DNA from 2 places in the Caproicibacterium sp. XB2 genome. Region 1 is predicted to be linked to the other one. Evidence: a T-box and tRNA genes for the amino acid it is inferred to sense, from the RefSeq annotation. Region 1 holds a T-box; the other holds one or more tRNA genes.

The links. The T-box of region 1 lies ahead of ACIHKT_RS05705 (valine--tRNA ligase). A T-box ahead of a tRNA ligase gene usually reads a tRNA of that ligase, here a tRNA-Val.
Region 2: it has a tRNA-Val gene. The T-box ahead of ACIHKT_RS05705 (valine--tRNA ligase) is inferred to sense a tRNA for this amino acid. The anticodon was not compared.

What each region holds. Positions count from the first base shown of each region.
Region 1 covers NZ_CP173227.1:1,134,813-1,140,351, reverse strand. The annotation lists gene ACIHKT_RS05730 (peptide chain release factor 3) at 1-884, opposite strand, end outside; gene ACIHKT_RS05725 (GNAT family N-acetyltransferase) at 1,099-1,833, shown strand; gene ACIHKT_RS05720 (Fur family transcriptional regulator) at 1,926-2,357, shown strand; gene ACIHKT_RS05715 (ThiF family adenylyltransferase) at 2,347-3,075, shown strand; gene ACIHKT_RS05710 (HAD family hydrolase) at 3,072-3,725, shown strand; T-box leader at 3,763-3,984, shown strand; gene ACIHKT_RS05705 (valine--tRNA ligase) at 4,071-5,539, shown strand, end outside.
Region 2 covers NZ_CP173227.1:1,509,360-1,514,898, reverse strand. The annotation lists gene nagB (glucosamine-6-phosphate deaminase) at 1-295, shown strand, start outside; gene nagA (N-acetylglucosamine-6-phosphate deacetylase) at 299-1,435, shown strand; gene ACIHKT_RS07560 (hypothetical protein) at 1,451-1,633, opposite strand; gene ACIHKT_RS07555 (GrpB family protein) at 1,730-1,903, opposite strand; tRNA gene ACIHKT_RS07550 (tRNA-Val) at 2,042-2,118, opposite strand; gene ACIHKT_RS07545 (patatin family protein) at 2,277-3,131, shown strand; gene ACIHKT_RS07540 (class I SAM-dependent methyltransferase) at 3,181-3,933, opposite strand; gene ACIHKT_RS07535 (metal ABC transporter permease) at 3,978-4,823, opposite strand; gene ACIHKT_RS07530 (metal ABC transporter ATP-binding protein) at 4,820-5,539, opposite strand, start outside.

The sequences.
Region 1 (5,539 bases):
TGGGAATCCATCGGGTCAATTTCACCGATGTCCGCTTTGCGCGGCAGAGGTGTCGTAGTCATGCGCAGAAATTCCTGCAGGAATGGTTCTACGCCGAAGTTCGTCAGTGCAGAGCCGAAGAATACAGGTGAAAGCTTTCCTCGGCGCACATCTTCCAGTGAGAAGTCTGCACCGGCACCATCCAGCAGCTCCACATCGTCTTTTAAAGTAGAAAGCAGGTCTTCCCCCAGCAGGTCGGAAAGCTTCGGGTCTGACAGGTCACTGGCGGATTCTTCTATTTGATGTTTTCCGTTGGCGGTTTCCTCCGCCGTGAAAGTCAAAATCTTTTTTGCTGCACGGTCATACACGCCCTTAAATTCACGGCCGCTGCCAATTGGCCAGTTCATGGCATACGTTTTAATGCCCAGTTCCTGTTCAATTTGGTCCGTCAGGTCATAGGGACTGCGGGCATCGCGGTCCATTTTATTGATAAACGTAAAAATTGGAATATGGCGCAGTGTGCAAACCTTAAACAGCTTACGTGTCTGTTTTTCTACGCCCTTGGCGGCATCAATCACCATGACGGCGCTGTCCGCGGCCATCAGGGTACGGTAGGTATCCTCGGAAAAATCCGCATGCCCGGGGGTATCCAGGATATTGATACAATAATTGTTGTATTCAAACTGCATGACAGAAGAAGTGACCGAAATGCCACGCTGTTTTTCAATATCCATCCAGTCCGAAACTGCGTGGCGCATGTGGCGCTTGCCTTTAACCATACCGGCCTGCTGAATGGCACCGCCGTACAGCAGGAGCTTTTCCGTCAACGTTGTTTTGCCGGCGTCTGGGTGAGAGATGATTGCGAACGTGCGCCGGCGCTCAATTTCCTTTTTATAGTCTGCCATTTATGAAAGTCCTCCATTGGTATTTTATAAAAATGCGGTAATATATTCTGCTCTACAAGGGGGACCCTCCCATATTTCTAAATTTTACAGTATTCTATAGTATAACAAAAAAGCCGTCTTACTGCAAATTTTTTTGCATCTGTCAAAGGACTTGTGTTATAATCGTTTCTGTTTTTAGTTTTGCTGCGGCAAGCAGAAAGAAGAGTTTTTAAGAATGACAGCAACAGAGCAGAAAGCACTTGCTTTTTTGGAGCAGGACGCTTTAGAAAGCATAGATATGCAGGAGCCGCTGCGGCGCGGTTTTGCGCGGGTATTGTATGTTGGAAAAGACGGCGTACAGCTGGACGTGCACGGGACCATTATGCAGCGCGCGGCGAATGAACAGGCGGCCGACCGGCTGGTCCGGCGCCTGCAAAAGGCACCGAAACTGTTTACGGCGCACAAGCTGTGGGATAAAGCAGCCTTTGAAAAGTACTTTTGCGGAGCAGACACATTCGGCGGCCTTAGCTGCAACCCCTGCCGCTTTGCCGTCTATACGTCCAAAAAGCCGCTGCCGGTTTCTCCGGTGTTTTCAATTCGGCAGCTGACACTTCACTATGCGCCGGCAGTCAATCAGCAGTACCATTTGTTTAACGACTCGCCGTATATTGAAAAACTGGTGCGTGCGGGCGTCTTTTACGGCGCCTTTGTCGGGGAGGAGCTTGCGGGATTTATCGGGAAGCACGCAGAGGGTGCGCTGGGTATGCTGGAAGTATATCCAAAGTTCCGACGGCAGGGTGTCGGTATTGCCCTGGAAGCAGACGCGGTGAATCGCAGCCTTGCAAAAGGACAGGTCCCTTTCGGCGATGTGATTCTCGGCAATGACGCTTCTTTTGCTTTGCAGCGGTCCATGGGATTTTCCATTCCCACGGCGGAACATTACTGGCTGATGACGGAGCCAAAAAAATAGCCCGAATGCCGTTGCGTATGCGGAATTGTTGACTTTTTTTGTACCGCTGTCTATAATTGCAGGTAGAAAGCGGACAGCGGGGAGGTGTACCTATGGCAGACGAAATGCTGAAAGCCAAAGAACTGAAAACGACATGCCGGCGCGAGGCAATTTTGACGGTCCTGCGTACGGCGCAGAAGCCGCTGACAGCGGAAGAGGTTTATCTGGCGGTCCTGCCGAATATGCATATGAGTGTGTCAACCGCTTACCGCACGCTGGCAACTTTGTTCGAAAAGGAAATTGTCATGAAAGAAGTGGGACAGGACGGCAAGGCGTATTTTCGCCTGAATGACCACCGGCACTGTCACATTCTGCGGTGTACGGGGTGTGGGGAAGTGCTCGAACTTTCCGGCTGCCCGATAGAACCGCTGGAAAAACAATGGGCAGAAAAGACCGGCTATCAGATAACCGGCCACAGATTGGAGCTTTCGGGATTGTGCCCGAAATGCGCGGCAAAGAAGGATGAAAAACCAGATGATAAATGAATTTTCACGGACCGAGCTGCTTTTGGGGCGGCAGTCCATGCAGAAACTGGAGGATTGTTCCGTATTGTTGTTTGGCGTCGGCGGTGTTGGCGGATTTGCGGCTGAGGCACTGTGCCGCTGCGGCGTGGGCCAGTTTACACTGGTAGACAGTGACACCGTCAGCCTGACAAACCTGAACCGACAGGTCATTGCCCTGCACAGCACCATTGGGCAGTATAAAACAGATGTCATGGAGCGGCGAATGCAGGACATTAACCCGATGGTGCAGGTAGAAAGCTGCCGCTGTTTTTACACCGAGGAAAACGCAGAACAATTTGATTTTACAAAATACGATTATATTATAGATGCGGTGGATACAGTCAGCAGCAAGCTCCTGATTGCGCAGACAGCCTACCAGTGCGGTATACCGTCTATCAGCGCCATGGGTGCCGGAAACAAATTGGACCCCACACGTTTCCGCATTGCGGATATTTTTGAAACGCAGGCGGACCCGCTGGCGCGTGTTATGCGCCGGGAGTTGCGGAAACGCGGTGTGCCCCGTCTAAAAGTTGTTTACAGTGATGAACCGGCAAAAAAGCCGCTGCAAAGTAAAGAAACGCCGGCACCTGGCCGCAGGGTAACACCTGGCAGTGTCAGCTTTGTGCCCAGCGTGGAGGGCTTGGTGCTTGCAAGCGCCGTTATCCACGACCTGACAGCACCGTCGGAGGAAAAAGAATGATTACTGCAGTCCTTTTTGATATGGATGGAACACTGTTCGATACCGAACGAGTTAACCACGACGCATGGGTAGCGGTTGGTTTGCCGGAAGGGCTTTATTGGCACTGCATTGGCCGTGACCGCACAGAGATTCTTTCGCTGATGAAAGACCGTCTGCACCAGGAGCCGGAGCCGCTGTATGCCCGCTACCATGAGGAAGCAGCCCGCCACCTAAAGGAAACCGGAATTCCTCCCAGGCCAGGTCTGCATCAAATGCTGGATGCCCTGCAGAAACAGGAATACCGCATGGCTGTGGTGACATCTTCGTATGAATCGCGGGCTAAAGATATTTTAAACGGTTCCGGCACGGTACCGTATTTTCAAAGCCTTGTTACGGGGGATCAGATTACCCATGGTAAACCCGCACCGGACATCTTTCTGGAAGCGGCCCGCCGCCTTGACTGTACGCAGGACCAGTGTATGGTTGTAGAGGACAGCTTTAACGGTGTTCGCAGCGGCCACGCTGCCGGTATGTACACCGTGATGGTGCCGGATTTAATGCAGCCAAATGTGGAAATTCGTGTGTTGGCGGATGCAGTGCTACCGTCACTGCGGGAAGTACCGCCGCTTTTAACACGTTTAAACAACGGACAGCTGGGCACCAATGCTTGACAATGCGTTTGGCTGCGCCTATAATAAATTTATATCGATAAAAGCAGTGATGGGAACAAGGTATCTGTATATAGCCGCAGAGAGCAGGCATTTCGGTGGAAACCTGTGCGTGTGCAGATGCGTATGCGTCGCCCCGGAGCTGGCTGCCTAAAGCCAAAAGGATAGTAGGGCAGTCCGTGTGCCAGCGTTACCGGCAGAGAGGGCCCATATAGGGCCAAATGCGGGTGGTACCGCGGAATTTGCAAATTTCGCCCCGGACAGGAAGAAACCGTTCCTGTCCGGGGCTTTTTTGTATCTTACGCTTTGTTAAGCCCATGGTATCCAAAATTGCAGGAGGAAAATCAAATGAGCAGACAACTTGCAAAAACGTATAATCACGGCGAAGTGGAGGATCGCATCTATGACTTCTGGATAAAAGGCGGTTATTTTCACGCGGAGCCGGACCCAAAGAAAAAGCCATACACCATTGTTATTCCACCGCCGAATATCACCGGGCAGCTGCACTTGGGCCATGCAATGGATGAAACACTGCAGGACATTCTTACCCGCTGGCGCCGTATGCAGGGCTACAGCGCCTTGTGGGTGCCCGGAACGGACCACGCTTCCATTGCCACCGAGGCAAAGATTGTAGAGGCTATGCGCAAAGAGGGCGTGACCAAGGTACAGATAGGCCGGGACGCTTTTTTAAAGCGTGCGTGGGCATGGAAGGACAAGTTTGGTGGCCGCATCGACCAGCAGCTGCGCAAATTGGGTGTTTCCTGTGACTGGCAGCGGGAACGCTTCACGCTGGACGAAGGCTGCAGTAAGGCCGTACGGGAAGTTTTTGTACGTCTGTATGAAAAAGGACTGATTTACCGCGGCGAACGGATTATCAACTGGTGTCCGCACTGCAAGACAACCATTTCTGACGCTGAAGTGGAGTTCGAGGAAAAGGACGGTTCCTTCTGGCACGTTCGCTACCCCTTTAAGGACGGCAGCGGATACCTGGAGCTCGCTACTACCCGCCCCGAAACAATGCTGGGTGATACGGCCGTGGCAGTGCACCCGGACGATGAGCGCTACAAAGATATTGTTGGCAAAACGCTAATTTTGCCGCTGGTCGGCCGTGAAATTCCGGTTGTGGCGGACGAATACGTTGAAAAGGATTTTGGTACTGGTGTTGTAAAAATCACACCGGCACATGACCCCAACGACTTTGAGGTTGGCCGCCGTCATCATTTGGAAGTCATCAATATGATGAACGAGGACGGCTCCATTAACGAAAATGGCGGCAAATACGCGGGACTGTCCGGCATGGAGGCCCGTAAACAAATCGTCAAAGAGCTGGACGAGCAGGGCTATTTGGTCAGCATTGAGCCCATCAAGCATAACGTGGGTACCTGCTACCGCTGCCACAGCACCATTGAGCCGCGCGTTTCCAAGCAGTGGTTTGTTAAAATGGAACCGCTGGCAAAACCGGCAATCGATGCGGTTCGCTCCGACAAAGTTCGCTTTATTCCGGAACGTATGGAAAAAATTTATTATAACTGGATGGAAAATATCCGTGACTGGTGCATTTCGCGTCAGCTGTGGTGGGGCCACCGGATTCCGGCGTGGTATTGTGACGACTGCGGTGAAACAGTTGTTGCCCGTACGGACCCGGACACCTGCCCCAAGTGCGGCGGTCATCATCTGCACCAGGACGAGGATACACTGGATACCTGGTTCAGTTCCGCGCTGTGGCCGTTTAGTGTGCTGGGCTGGCCGGACAAGACCAAAGATTTGGACTATTATTTCCCAACCAATACACTGGTAACCGGCTACGATATCATTTT
Region 2 (5,539 bases), 370 kb from region 1:
CCACCAGGTTGCCTTGAAGCAGAAAACTATCGAGGCCAATTCGCGCTTTTTCAAAAGTCCAGACGAAGTTCCCCAATATGCCCTGACCATGGGCATTAAGGCCATCATGCAGGCAAAGAAGATTCTGCTTGTTGCCAACGGGCCCAAGAAGGCGGATGTGTTGGAAAAGGCACTGTTTGGGCCGGTTACGCCGGAAGTTCCGGCATCGATTCTCCAGCTTCACCCTGATGTCACCGTTGTGGCGGACAGCGAAGCTCTGCGCGCCATCCATGAAAAGCATCCTTCGGGGAAATAAGCTATGATTTTAAAAAATGCAACAATCTTTGATGAAAATTTTGAATTAAGAAAGGCGGATATTGCCGTCTGCGGCGACAGAATCAGCCGGATTGGAAATGGCCTGGAGGGAGACGACTGCCGCGACTGTTCCGGATGTGTGGTTTCTCCCGGCTTCGTCGACATTCATATTCATGGATGCGTAGGAGCCGATACCTGCGACGGAACACGGGAAGCCATTGGAAAAATGGCGGCCCATCTACTGACGGAGGGCGTAACTTCTTTCTGCCCGACAACCATGACGGTTCCGCTTACGCAAATTCGGAAGGTGCTTTCCGTCGTTCGGGACTGTATGGAGCATCCGCCGAAAGGCGCGGCTGTCTGCGGCGCTAATCTGGAAGGCCCATATATTTCCGCTGAGCGGAGGGGCGCCCAGAAGGAGACCGACATTCGGAAGCCGGACTGGAAGGAATTCCGGGAGCTTTATCAGGAGAGCGGAGGCATTATCAAACTGATCGATATGGCGCCGGAATGCGAAGGCGGACAGGAATTCATCCGGTACGTCAGTCCGTATTGCAGGGTGTCTCTTGCGCATACCGAAGCGGATTACGGGACGGCGAAGCAGGCGTTTCAAAACGGGATTACCCATGTGACGCACCTGTTCAATGCGATGACTGGGCTGCACCACCGGAAACCGGGGGCGGTCGGCGCTGTGTTTGACGACAGTAGCGTCCGGGCGGAGCTGATCTGCGACGGGTTCCACATTGCCCCCGCAGTGCTGCGGATTGCTTTCCGTCAGCTCGGGGAAGACCGAACGGTAATCATAAGCGATTCGATGCGCGCAGCAGGAATGCCGGACGGGGAATCGGAACTCGGAGGACAAAAGGTATTTGTGAAAAATGGCCAGGCTCGCCTGGTGGACGGCACGATTGCCGGTTCGACGGCGAACCTTCATCAGGAAGTGAAAAACTTGATTCGGTCCGGAATCCCAGTGCGGCAGGCGATAAAGTCTGCGACGATGAACCCAGCCCGTGAAATTGGCCTGGAACAAGAAATTGGGAGCATCCAAGTAGGAAAAAGGGCTGACCTCGTCATTATGAATCAAAACTGGGACATTGCGGCTGTCATCCATAATGGATGGCAGGTGCAAAACAATACGTAGAACATTCGGAACAATTCAAGCAAGGGCAAAATGAATCAGCCCGAGACGATCGGAATTAAGAATCTCAGGCTTTGCCGTTTGGAATGCTTTTCCTAAGGCGCGCAACACCATTGGAACTGCCAAAGTGTCATCCATTTTATGAAGCACGCCACTGCACATTTTCTGAAGAAAAGCAGAAGAAATCAAAGAATAAATCATGAGAAAAAAGCCCAGCGAAAGCTGGGCTTTTTTGTTGCAAATATGTGAAGTGTGAATAGATACAGGAGTTGCGCGTAATGGAAATTCCTTGTATACTTATTCTATAGGCTTAGTTGGAATATTATGAATTGCCGTACTTCCTATGTGCTGTATGTCTATAATATTATCGCTCCAAACCGCTTCAATCTCACTTTTAACTTGATGGTATTCACCACCCCATTTTTCATTATGGGGAAGTAGCCTTACTTTATATCTCTCTACGCCTTCCATAGCATATCTCCATCAACTTCACTTATTACACACTGGCGAAACCATCTTCGGAGTTAGAGTAATCTTATTTTTAAAAACAGTTCTCATCTATAAATAACAAGGCGAGTTGTGAAAACAACTCGCCTTGTTATCAATTTTTGGTGGACGTTACAGGACTCGAACCTGTGACCTTCCGCACGTCAAGCGGATGCTCTAGCCAGCTGAGCTAAACGTCCATTTCTCAACAGCACTTGTATATTATATCTCATGTTTCGGGAAAATGCAAGCTTTTTTCAAAAAACAAACGAAATGACGCGGCTTGTATTCCTTTGGGTATTCTTCTATAATAGAAATAGAAAAATGAAAATAGAAAAACAATACAGGGGGAATGGCTGTGTCTACAGGACTGGTGCTGGAAGGCGGCGGCCTGCGCGGTGTTTATACGGCGGGCGTGCTGGACGAATTTATAAAAAACAAGATTCAATTTCCGTCGGTCTATGCGGTTTCAGCTGGTGCCTGCTGTTCCCTCAGTTATCTGGCCGGTCAGTATGAGCGCAATAAAAATATTTTTTACCGCTATGTGCCGGATGACCGTTATGTCAGTTTTAAAAATCTGCGTACAACGGGTTCGCTGTTTGGGTTCGATTTCATTTTTGGAGAACTGTTCCACACGCTGGACCCATTTGATTATGATGTGTTCCGCAAATCCAAAGTAAACCTGATGGTCGGCACAACCGACTTGATTACCGGTACGGAATCCTATTTTTCCAACAAAGATATGGACGACCGCTTTCTGCCGGTGCAGGCTTCCAGCTCCCTGCCGTTCTGGTCGCCGATTGTTTGGATAAACAACCACCCGTATATGGACGGCGGCCTTGCTTCTCCGGTCCCGTACGAGCGCTCCATGCAGGATGGAAACGAGAAGAATGTCGTTGTGCTGACGCGTGACCTTTCCTACCGGAAACGCTTTGGACCGGATTATCCGCGTGGCTTGATTCATGTGCACTACCGCGGCTATCCGAATTTTGTCCGCACACTGGAACGCCGCGGAGATGTTTATAACCGCCAGATGGCCGTTATCCGCCAACAGGAACGTGCGGGCCGCATGGTCGTTATCCGGCCGACTTCTCCCATTAACTTGGGGCGTTGCGAGAAAGACGCGGAAAAATTGCTGAAAGTGTATCATCTCGGCCGGCGGGACGCTGCGGCTAAACTGCCCGCGGTGAAAAAACTTCTAATGGAAAAATAGCCAAATAAAGAACGGAGAATCGCTTGTATCTGCGAGTTCTCCGTTCTTTTTATTTAACAGTTTTTGTGGCGTAAAAGGTCGGTACATGGAAGTCGTGCAGGCGGCCTTCACTGTTGATGTCCTCATAAATATCCGTCAATGTAAAACCGGCCTGCAGCTGTCCGCCAATTTCCTCCTCGATTGTGTGGGAAAACTGAATTCCCCAGTCGTTTTCAACGGAGGTTTGGTAAAGCGCCTTGTCTTTCAGCGGATTGAACGGCAGTTTGCATGCAAAGTCTGTTTCCTCTTCATTGAAAACATAATTGATGCCGTTGTCAAAGCCCGCCAGCAGGATGCCGCCCTTTTTCAGGACACGGAAGCACTCTTTCCAAAGCGGCAGAATGTTTTCAATATAGCAGTTGGAAACCGGGTGGAAAATGAGGTCAAACGAATCGTCCGGCAGGGGCAGAGGATGTGACATATCGGCCCGTATCACTTGAATGACGTAGTGTTCGCGCTGTGCCACCATGCGCTCACTTTGCAGCTGCGCGCTGGAATAGTCCAGCACCGTGCATTCCGCACCGGCGGCTGTAAATATAGGCATTTGCTGACCGCCGCCGGACGCAAGGCCGAGCACTTTTTTGCCCTTTAGGTTTCCAAACCAGCTTTTGGGGACCATTTTCATGGGGGTGAGCTGTACGGACCATTTTCCGGCTTTGGCATTCTCAAAGGCTTCATGAGAAATAGGCTGTCCCCATTCCCAGCCGTCGTGTACCCATCTGTCTACGAATGCGGCGTTTGATTTTGTGTAGCTTTCATTCATTTTTATCACCTGCTTTTAGAATTTGAATATATACTTTGGTACCTTTAGGCGCGTTCGGAGCGTTTTCCAATAAAAAACGAAAGGAAGAAAATAACGGCCGCGACCAGTACGATTGTGCCGCCTGTAGCTGTGCCGGTGTAGTAGCTGATAATTAGGCCGGAAATGCCGGATACCAGGCTGATGCCAATGGACCAGAAGTGATAACTGCGCATGGAATGGGCGAGGTTACGGGCAGCTGCCGCCGGCAGCACCAAAAGGGAGTTGATAAGCAGAATGCCTACCCACTTAATGGTGGAAGTCACCAGCACGGCGACCAAAACAACAAAGATGTTCTGCAGGAGCCGGACCGGGATGTTCTTGCTGGCGGCGAGGTCGGCATTGACACTGGTCAGCAAAAACGGGTTAAAGAAGAGAATCCACAGCAGAATGACCGCGGCCAACAGCACAGCCAGCAGGGCGATTTCCTGCGGCTGTACCGTCAGAATGTCGCCAATTAGGTAGCTGGAGTATTTGGCAAAGCCGCCGGTTGCGGAAAGCAGAACAATGCCCAGTGCCATGCCGACGGACGCAAAGACGCTGATAATGGTGTCGGCGCTGGAAGTGCCGCTGCCGATAACCGCCGAAATGCCCAGCGCGAATAATAGGGCGAACCCCATCATAGACAGCAGGTAGTTGTCCGTACCCAGCAGGACGCCAATCGCAATACCGGTCAGGGCCGAATGGCCGAGCGCATCGCTGAAAAAGGAGAGCTTGTTATTGACAATCATGGTGCCCACCAGACCGAACAGCGGCGTGATGAGCAAAATGGCCAGCAGCGCATTTTTCATATAGACAAATTCTGTCCAGTCAAAAGGCAGGATGGTGTCGATAAATGAATAAATGGCATTCAATGGAAATCACCTCCCGCCAGTTTCAAACCGAACGCTTCCTGCACAGCGTCAGTTTTCATTACCTCAGCGACCGGACCGCTGACCACAATGGTGTGGCTGATGAGCGCGGCACGGGTTGCGTATTTCATTACATGGGAAAGGTCATGCGAAACCAAAATAATCGGCATTTCATGCTGTTTGCGCATATGTGTAACAAGGTCGTAAAACAATTCGATGCCCTTGCGGTCCACAGCGGAAACCGGTTCATCCAGCAGCAGCAGGTCCGGCATGGGGTGCAGGGCAAAGGCAAGCAGTACACGCTGCAGTTCGCCGCCGGAAAGCGCGCCCAGCCGTTTGGGCAGCAGGTCCGGTGAACCGCCCACGCGCCGCAGCATTTCCGCGGCAAAGTCACGCTGCTCTTTGCGGTGGCCGAGCCATACCGGAAAATGGGTTAGGTTGGCGCACAGCATATCCTGCACAGTCACAGGTGTGGCTCGGTCAAATACTAGGTTTTGCGGGACATAGCCAATATGCGGGTCCGTCAGTTTTTTGCCACCGGCATCGTGGAAAGTGATGGTGCCGGTGTAGGGAATACGTCCCAACAGCGCCTTGAGCAGGGTGCTTTTTCCGGCACCATTCTGGCCGATGAGGGCCATGATTTCGCCGTGGTGTACGTCCAAATTCACATCATGCAAGATCTGCGCACCGTGGCGGCGTACGCCCAAATTCCGAATGAT